One region of the Lentilitoribacter sp. EG35 genome, then DNA from elsewhere that is predicted to be linked to it. Evidence: predicted binding sites of a transcription regulator. Region 1 holds the regulator's gene; each other region holds the start of a gene.
What was found. The regulator PhoB, encoded in region 1, activates phosphate uptake and scavenging genes when phosphate is short. The targets are predictions, from matches to a motif close to TGTCATNNANCTGTCAT.

Region 1 (2,211 bases):
ATCTTGAACGTATTGGTGACTATGCAAAGAATGTTGCCAAACGCGCTTCGGTGGTCAATGAAGTTATCTCATTAGGATCGTCGTCAGAAACAATCTCGCGTATGAGCGCAATTGTACAGGAAATGGTTCGCGGCGTGGTCGATGCATACGTGTCTCGGGATATTGAGATGGCAAATCTATGGCGTGCTAAAGATGAGGAAGTTGACCTCATGCACAATACGCTCTTCCGTGAATTATTGACCTACATGATGGAAAATCCGCGTAATATTACATCTTGCATGCACTTATTGTTTATTGCCAAGAACTTTGAACGAATGGGTGATCATACGACGAACATCGCTGAACAAGTTCATTATATGGTTAGCGGTGAATTGCCGGATGACGATCGCCCCAAGAGTGATGTGACATCGTCAATTACAGTCGAGTTAGACGGTTAATCTAGATAGGAAAAGTCATGTCTGATTTCGGTACTGCCAAAATTTTGGTTGTCGAAGATGAGCCAGCGCAAATGGAGCTTTTGGCTTATAATATTGAAAAAGAAGGTTTTTCTGTTGTTCGCGCAATGGATGGCGATGAAGGCCTGTTGGCGGCTGAAGAATCTAGTCCTGATCTCATCGTGCTTGATTGGATGCTTCCTAATGTTTCGGGTATTGAAGTTTGCAGACAGTTGAAACGACGAAAAGACACATCTGATACGCCTGTGATTATGTTGACTGCGCGCGGTGAAGAATCTGATCGCATCCGCGGTCTAGACACAGGCGCTGATGACTACATGGTAAAACCATACTCCGTATCTGAGCTAATGGCACGGGTTCGCGCGTTGTTACGGCGTAGTCGTCCGAGCACATCAACACAAGTACTTTCATACAAGGAAATTAATGTCGATTTGGAACGCCATCGTGTCAATTATGGTGATGACACCGTTAAATTGGGGCCGACCGAGTTTCGATTATTGGTGTTCCTACTAGAAAAGCCTGGTCGTGTTTGGAGTCGTGAGCAACTGTTGGACCGTGTTTGGGGTATAAACAGCGATATCGATTTGCGCACAGTGGACGTTCATGTCGGACGCTTGCGTAAAGCGCTTAAACAAAATGGAAAATCTGATCCAGTACGCACGATCAGGGGTTTTGGTTATTCTCTTGATCAGGATGATTAAGTTAAGTGTAAATACCCTTAACTATCAGTCACGCTATATTTCTGTTTAAAGAACGTGACCATTTCGGGAACAAGATTATCTGCATAACCATCTTCGATAGCTGCGCTCATCGCATTTTTGGCTGCCTTTGACATGATGCTGTCCACACCCAGATCTTCTGCCATCTGACCGTAGTAACCAATATCTTTTGAACCGTTTTTGATGCTGAACGCTAGATTTTCAGGATTGCCATCTATCGCATATGCTTTGATAAAATCCATCATCATGGAATGAAGAGGCCCAGCCGACATGACGTCATAAACTTTTTGAGGGTCAACGCCGGATTTTGCAGCCATCGCGAAGATTTCTGACATAGCGGACGCTGTTGTCATGGCAAGGAAGTTATTGAAGAGTTTGATTGTGTGACCTGTTCCAAGTTCACCAAGGTGAAAAACATTTTCACCCAGATCATTTAATATTGGTTCAATTCTATCATAAGCGGTTTTATCGCCGGCGGCCATAATATTTAATTTCCCTTCCATAGCATGAGAAGGGGTACGGCCAAGCGGGCCATCCAGATATTGAGAGCCGACGGCCGCTACCTTTTCGCCAAGCATCTTGGTGGAACTGGGCAGCGATGTGCCGAAGTCAACGACGACGGTGTTTGGCTTTAAGCCTGCAATCACGCCGTTGTCACCTAACATGCGAGACTCAACATGATCAGATGTACCCATACATAGCATGACTATATCGCTGGCAGAGGCAAGTTCCTTTGCAGAATTTGCTTCTGTTGCGCCCTTGGCTAAAGCTGCTTCTATGCCTTTGCGGGACTTGTTGCCCAACACGATAACTTTATGATTTTTAGAAAGAAGACGATCAACCATAGCTGCACCCATAAGGCCTAAGCCGATAAATCCTATTGTTTGGTCTGCCATGTTGACTTCCTTCTATAAAATGTGGTTCTGGAACGTGTTTTATTGAAAATACTCTATTTTCACGAAAATACTAGAATTAATCGTGAAAATATGCAACTTGGTTTAACGATACTCGTGAACCACACTGGCGTTAGTCAAATG
Region 2 (2,211 bases), 410 kb from region 1:
TGAGCCTGTACCAGAGCCATATTTGAAGAGGCGCGCTTCACGAACCCAAAGGTCCATAATACCACCTTCATTGACGAGATCATCTTCAACAGACTGAATAAAGCATGCATGAGGCTGCGGATGCTCATAAGATGACCCTGACTTGACCAGCTTGCCGCTGAACGGATCAACATAGAAGTGGCCTTGGCTTGGTCCATCAATGCCGTATGCCCAATGAAGACCTGTGTTGAACCACTGTGGGGAATTTGGTGCTACGCGCTGGGTTGCGAGCATATAGGCAAGTTCATCACGGAAGGCGAGGGCATCTTCTTCGTTGTTGAAGTAACCGCCCTTCCAGCCCCAATAAGTCCACGTGCCTGAGAGGCGGTCAAAAACCTGACGTGCATCAATTTCAGAACCATAACGCTCGTCCTCTGGAAGTGCAGCGAGTGCTTCTTCATCTGGAACAGAACGCCAAAGCCATGAAGGAACATCGTTTTCTTCCACTTTTTTCAAAGCAGCGGGGACACCTGCTTTACGGAAATATTTTTGCGCCAGAATATCAGCAGCTACTTGGCTGAACTGATTTGGCACATCAATATTCTCAAGACGGAAAACAATTGAGCCATTCGGGTTCTTAATTTCGCTTGTCGCCTTACGAAACTCGATACCTGAATAAGCGCCTTGTCCATCTTTAGTAAAGCAGCGTTCAATCCGCATAATTTATTAATCCTTTTAAGTGTTGACCCATTGCTTCCTTTTAATAGCAAATAGGCAGTATTTCCCCAGCAGCTAGCATCGACTGCGTTTACTTTCAGCAAGCGCGAGTGCGACAAAAGCCAGTTAATTATAACAGAGTATTCCCCCAAGGAACATCTATATCTTGTGTTTTGTATTTATCAAGTTACTAAATACAGTATTAACAGAACGTTAATGTTTAAAAAAGAAGTTAGTCAAAAAATGAAATATTTTCTGATTTTCTCCAAATTTTGGCCATAACAAACCCTGCACCTGAACTCAGATGCATAAACTCAATAAAACTATGAAATTGCTGGTCTGAAAAACCCCTCCAGCTCGTCACAATGCAACGTAGCTCTATAAGGCGCGACTCGGATGCTGTCGTCAAGGGGTAGTTGCTACACAAATATTACCCACGATATATTGTGTATGGAACATGTGGAAATTGGGGAAACATTTACTTTTTTTCAAATTGAGTCTTTTTGGATGAAATCATTAAAGCACTTTCCCTTTAAAACCAGTGTTTATGCAGAGAGTGTCATTAAACCTTCATCAATCTGTCGCTCAAGATTTAATCTATTTAGCTATCTGAAGCAGATGATTATACATTTTGCGGAGAATATCTGATGCGACTATCAACAAAAAAAATATTTTTTTCTTTTCTTATGGGAAGTGTCTTTACATTCTCATCAAGTGTGTGTGCCGATGAGTATTTCAATCGAATCGCATCCTTCCCTGTAAATTTGAATTTGCCATCGGATATGTCTCAGAAAACTGAGACGTCTGCCGAAATTATCTCAGCGTCAGAAGATGGTAATATGGTTGTTTATTCTGATAGCCCTCTTGGCGCGATTGGAATGATTGATATCACCAACCCTGGATCGCCTGCTCCCCTTGGTACTATTAAACTTGGTGGTGAGCCGACTTCTGTCTCAATCAAAAAAGGTTTTGCGTTTGTTGGTGTAAACACATCGAAAGATTTTGTATCACCATCTGGAAATCTTGCAGTTATTGATTTGAAATCGAAATCAATTGCCCAATCTTGTGAGTTAGGCGGCCAACCTGATTCTGTTGCCGTATCGAAAGATGGATCTTTGATTGCGGTTGCAATTGAAAATGAGCGCGATGAAGACCTTAATGATGGTATCATCCCACAAGCACCCGCAGGTTTTGTTTCAATTTTGCAGGTGAGAGATGGAAAATTGAATTGCGACACAATGATTAAGGCTGATGTTAGTGGTTTGTCGGATGTTGCCGGTAGTGACCCTGAGCCGGAGTTTGTTGATTTTAACGATAATAATGAAATTGTCCTTACAATGCAGGAAAACAACCATATTGTTGTCATATCTGAAGACGGTAAGGTTCAATCGCATTTTTCAGCCGGTAGTGTCGATCTTAAAAATGTGGACGTGGATGAAGAGCGTGCGCTGACATTTGATGCGACGTTATCGGGTGTCGTGCGTGAACCAGATGCTGTTCAGTGGTTGGATAATG
Region 3 (2,211 bases), on a different contig from region 1:
CATAATCAGCAGGTGCGAACAACTTAACATCAACCCCAAGCAGCTCTTTTGCTTTATCGGCAAGACACTGATTATCATTCATACGGTCTTGCGCATTTTCACCACCGAGGATGCCGATGCGGAATTCGGAAATTTTTTCCATGCTGTCAGCAAATGCTGCACCTGTCATGAGTGTCGTTGCCATTAGGGCAATAGCTATTTTTTTCATTATCTAATTTCTCCATTAAAGACATAAAAAACCCCGTACATTTCGGGGCTGGGTCATATCATGCAAGCGTTTCTAGCTTGTGATTAGTCTGGGCAAGTGTCTCAACGCTTGTTGAAGTTGCCGATTCTGAAAAGCTCTCATCAGCACCATAAATTTCACGCGCTGCACCAGCGGTGAGTTCTGCGCCTGCGCCATCAAAGACGATTTTGCCATCACGCATACCAATAACGCGATCGCAATATTTGCGTGCAGTATCAAGTGTGTGAAGATTACATATGACGAGACGTCCATCTTCATCATGGATACGCCTTAGGCTATCCATAACGATCTGTGCATTCATCGGGTCAAGCGATGCGATAGGCTCATCTGCCAAAACAATTTGCGGGTCTTGCATCAATGCTCTTGCTATTGCGACACGTTGCTGCTGACCGCCTGAAAGCGCTTCCGCCCGCTTAATTGCATGCTCTTCAATTCCAAGTCGTTCAAGAAGATCGAGCGCTGTGTGTATATCGCTCTTTGGATAAAGATTAAACATCGTTGCTAGTGTATTGCGTCTGTTTAACGTTCCATGAAGAACATTGGATACAACATCCAAACGCGGCACCAAATTGAACTGCTGAAAAATCATAGCGCAATCGGATTGCCATTTACGTTTCCCTGCGCCCTCCAACTTTGTGATATCCTTTCCATTAAAAAGGATCGAACCTTCTGTTGGGTCCGCCAGGCGATTTAGCATTCGAAGAACAGTTGATTTCCCTGCGCCCGAGCGTCCAACAATTCCAATGAACTGATCGCGCTCGACAGTAAATTTTACTTTATCTACCGCTGTGGCGGGTCCGAATTTTTTTATCACATCACGAAATTCAAGCAGCATGTACAAAGTCCCTGGTTCATCTCAAGCGAACACTAAGGCCTTCCCGTCTCAATTTGATGACGGATTTAATACAAATACATGACTAACTAAATAGCTGGTAAGCTCACTCCACAGAGTAGGCAAGAGTTGCCAAATCTCACCCTTGGCTAATGAGATACAAACTTAAAATACATATATTTCTGCAGTTTAATGGAATTTAATGCTGCGATAAAATGCAAGGATAGAATTTTTACGTAACTCTGCATCCGCACCTGTTGGACGCCCTTCAGCGCCAATTAGCATTTTTTCAGTACGTATTCTCTCAAAAACAACATAACCATACCCATCTTTTAGAAAATTAAGCGTGCCATAAAATGTATTCGGTTTAACAAGAAGCCCTGCCGGCTGCCCCTCCAAAACTGTAAAATATACGCGTCTACCGTCTAGCTCTATCCATTCACTACTAATCGTGCTCACTTCTATGCCAGCATATCCTTTTCTCCAAAAATCATATCCGCTTTTAATTATGTTGTCTTTGGTTAATTCGGAGGTTTCTTCATCAACATTCGCGACGCGATTGTAGCTCACTCCACGAACTTCCAGAGGTTTGGGCAAGGAATTTACAGCTACATACTCTCCCAACGCATGTGTACCATCAAAAATTTTAGCTCCGTCAGGAACAGGTATCGTAAATTTTTGGGTAGATGATTGATATATCCCACTTTCAAGACTACCCTGCTCAATGGAGTTAACAGCACAACCAGAGGCTAATAGAGTAACGGCTATTAATGATAAGTAAAACTTCAACATCTTTAAGTTCTCCTGATGTAAGACTATTTAGCAATAGTCTTAGCAGGTAATCAATACTGGAATGAATTTTGAATGTATCGGTAGGATTTATCTAACTGTTTTCAATAATTTGGATGCGCGATCATTTTCTCAGCTATCAGCTACCCTATGTTTCATAACTACCAGACACAAAAAAGCCCTCACGTTTTACGGTGAGGGCTTTTTATGTTTTGATTGCGGGAGTAGGATTTACATTTTCTGTCCCAATGCGTCGTGCAAAGCCCTCCTATTGGGCCCCTGATTAGGTGTCAAAATACTGGATCCCAGCATCTAAATGCCAAAAGCCCGTCAAATTGACGGG
Region 4 (2,211 bases), on a different contig from region 1:
ATCGATGGCCTTAACACCATTTTGTGCATCATAATCGTCCAGATAATCAAGCCAGGCCTCGCTGTTGCGCACAAAGTCGGGCAGGGTGTTTTCCGCCTCTGCATCGGGTTCGTGGATATTGAGCCACTCTGTGGCCACATCGTCACTCACATCCTCTCCACGCCAGTTGCTTTGGTCCATTCGGATAATGCTGATTGTCGTGTCCTCACACTCGCACACAGCTTCATCCAGCGACATGGGTCTTAGCTCGGCCTCATGGGTGAACTGGCAATCAAACTGGTCAACAAACAATAAAAACTCATCCGCACCGCAAAAGGGGCGAGGTTTTATGATGGGCAACAAAGGTGATCCAGAAAGGGGCGGTAAAGGTCGGCGCGATAAACTCATAACAAATCCCGTATATAAACTCGAAACGACACGGATAGAGCGATGCACAAAGACGCATAACCTTTTTTGCGAACCGCTCCATCCATAGGAAAATAATCATACGTATACGTATATTTGTCAATCAAAAATAGGAAAATATTCTTTTAGGTCTTAATTACGGTAAAGTTATCTTCATAGAAGGGCAGGAGTGAAACAATATTTGACCCGCATTGGTATTGAAACCCGCAACGCCTTTTATGTATTCTGAGATTGTTAACTCATTGCCTTCTCATCGATTATGCAAAGTTTCGTCAATTTGTCACAAGCTTGACATCATGATGCAGTAAAAAACAGCTTCTATCTCCGCGTCTAAAAAGACGAAAGAGAGATGTCTTTATGCCCAAATGTGATCAATGTTTAAACTGTGGAAACTGCCGCCAATTGGAGGAAATTCCCGAAGAATTAATCGCAACGCATGACATGCAAAAATCACTAAACCTTAAGGAGAATTTTCCCGTGAGCGAGAAAATAGAGAATTTGGAAATCGAAAATGAAGTCACATTTGATGATTTCGACGAAATGATTAATCCTTCAGCTGAAGTCACAGACTTTGATCGTGTAGTAGAAGAATCTATCAGCCGTCGCGGTTTCTTGGGTGGTGTTTTAGCTTTTGGTAGCTTCGCCGTCATGAACAGCAGTTTTGTAGGTGAAGCTGCGGCTGCTGAAGACCGGTTTGCCTTTGAGCAAATCACAACAAGTGTTGATGACACAATTAAACTCGCACCAGGTTACAAGTCCGAAGTTGTTGTGCGCTGGGGTGATCCACTTTTTTCAGGTGTTCCTGAATTTGATCACGCAACACGTGGCACAGCTGAAAGTCAGGCACGTTCATTTGGCGATAATATTGATGGTATGGAAGTTTATGCCCACGGTGATAAGCTGATTTATGTTGCCAATAATGAATATACAAACCGCTCTATCATCTGGGGCAACAATCCTGATGGTAAAGCTGTCTCCGATGACGACATTGCTAAGGGTAAGATGGCGCACGGTTTGACTGTTGTTGAAATCGCTCAAGGCGAAAATGGCTGGAATATTGTAAAAGACAGTCCTTACAATCGCCGCATTACACCCGATAGTGAAATGGCGCTAACAGGTCCTGCCGCCGGTCATGATCTTTTGAAAACAAAGGCCGACCCGACTGGAACCCTATCTCTTGGCACTTGGAACAATTGTGGTAATGGTTCCACACCTTGGGGGACTTACCTTGCCTGCGAAGAAAACTTTAACGGCTATTTTTCTGCAACAGATGAAGAGCATAAAGTCTCTGCTGAGCTGAAACGTTATGGCATATCTGCTAAAGATTGGGGTTACGGCTGGGCAAAGATCGATGATCGTTTCAATGTTGAGATGAACCCGAATGAGCCAAATCGCGCTGGCTATGTTGTTGAAATTGATCCACGCGATCCAAATTCGGTACCGAAAAAGCGGACTGCACTGGGCCGTTTCAAGCATGAAAATGCTGAGGCTGTTGTTAATAATGACGGTCGTATCGTCATCTATATGGGTGATGATGAGCGTGGTGAATTCCTCTATCGTTATGTATCTGATGGCGTTTATGCGCCAGGTGCAGACACTGACGACCTTATGGAAAATGGAACGCTTTACGCAGCAAAGTTTGATCCGGCAGGTTCAGGCAAATGGCTGGAACTGTCAGAAGATGCAACGGGCATGACAAAAGCTGAAATCTGTGTTCATACACGTATTGCTGCGTCCAAGGTTGGCGCAACGACAATGGACCGTCCGGAGTGGGTGACGTCTAACCCCAACGCATCTGAGGTTTAT

Region 2: a site for PhoB is predicted at 1,254-1,270, ahead of AB2J24_RS02870 (esterase-like activity of phytase family protein). Genes of this name have one in related genera too.
Region 3: a site for PhoB is predicted at 1,139-1,155, ahead of phnC (phosphonate ABC transporter ATP-binding protein). Genes of this name have one in related genera too.
Region 4: a site for PhoB is predicted at 684-700, ahead of AB2J24_RS18195 (PhoX family protein). Genes of this name have one in related genera too.

What each region holds. Positions count from the first base shown of each region.
Region 1 is NZ_JBFNGQ010000001.1:216,554-218,764, forward strand. Features, by position in the region: gene phoU (phosphate signaling complex protein PhoU) at 1-437, shown strand, start outside; gene phoB (phosphate regulon transcriptional regulator PhoB) at 455-1,156, shown strand; gene AB2J24_RS00980 (NAD(P)-dependent oxidoreductase) at 1,174-2,070, opposite strand.
Region 2 is NZ_JBFNGQ010000001.1:628,068-630,278, forward strand. Features, by position in the region: gene AB2J24_RS02865 (vitamin B12-dependent ribonucleotide reductase) at 1-699, opposite strand, end outside; gene AB2J24_RS02870 (esterase-like activity of phytase family protein) at 1,344-2,211, shown strand, end outside.
Region 3 is NZ_JBFNGQ010000010.1:106-2,316, reverse strand. Features, by position in the region: gene phnD (phosphonate ABC transporter substrate-binding protein) at 1-208, opposite strand, end outside; gene phnC (phosphonate ABC transporter ATP-binding protein) at 267-1,079, opposite strand; gene AB2J24_RS15740 (hypothetical protein) at 1,269-1,871, opposite strand.
Region 4 is NZ_JBFNGQ010000013.1:71,019-73,229, forward strand. Features, by position in the region: gene AB2J24_RS18190 (hypothetical protein) at 1-387, opposite strand, end outside; gene AB2J24_RS18195 (PhoX family protein) at 946-2,211, shown strand, end outside.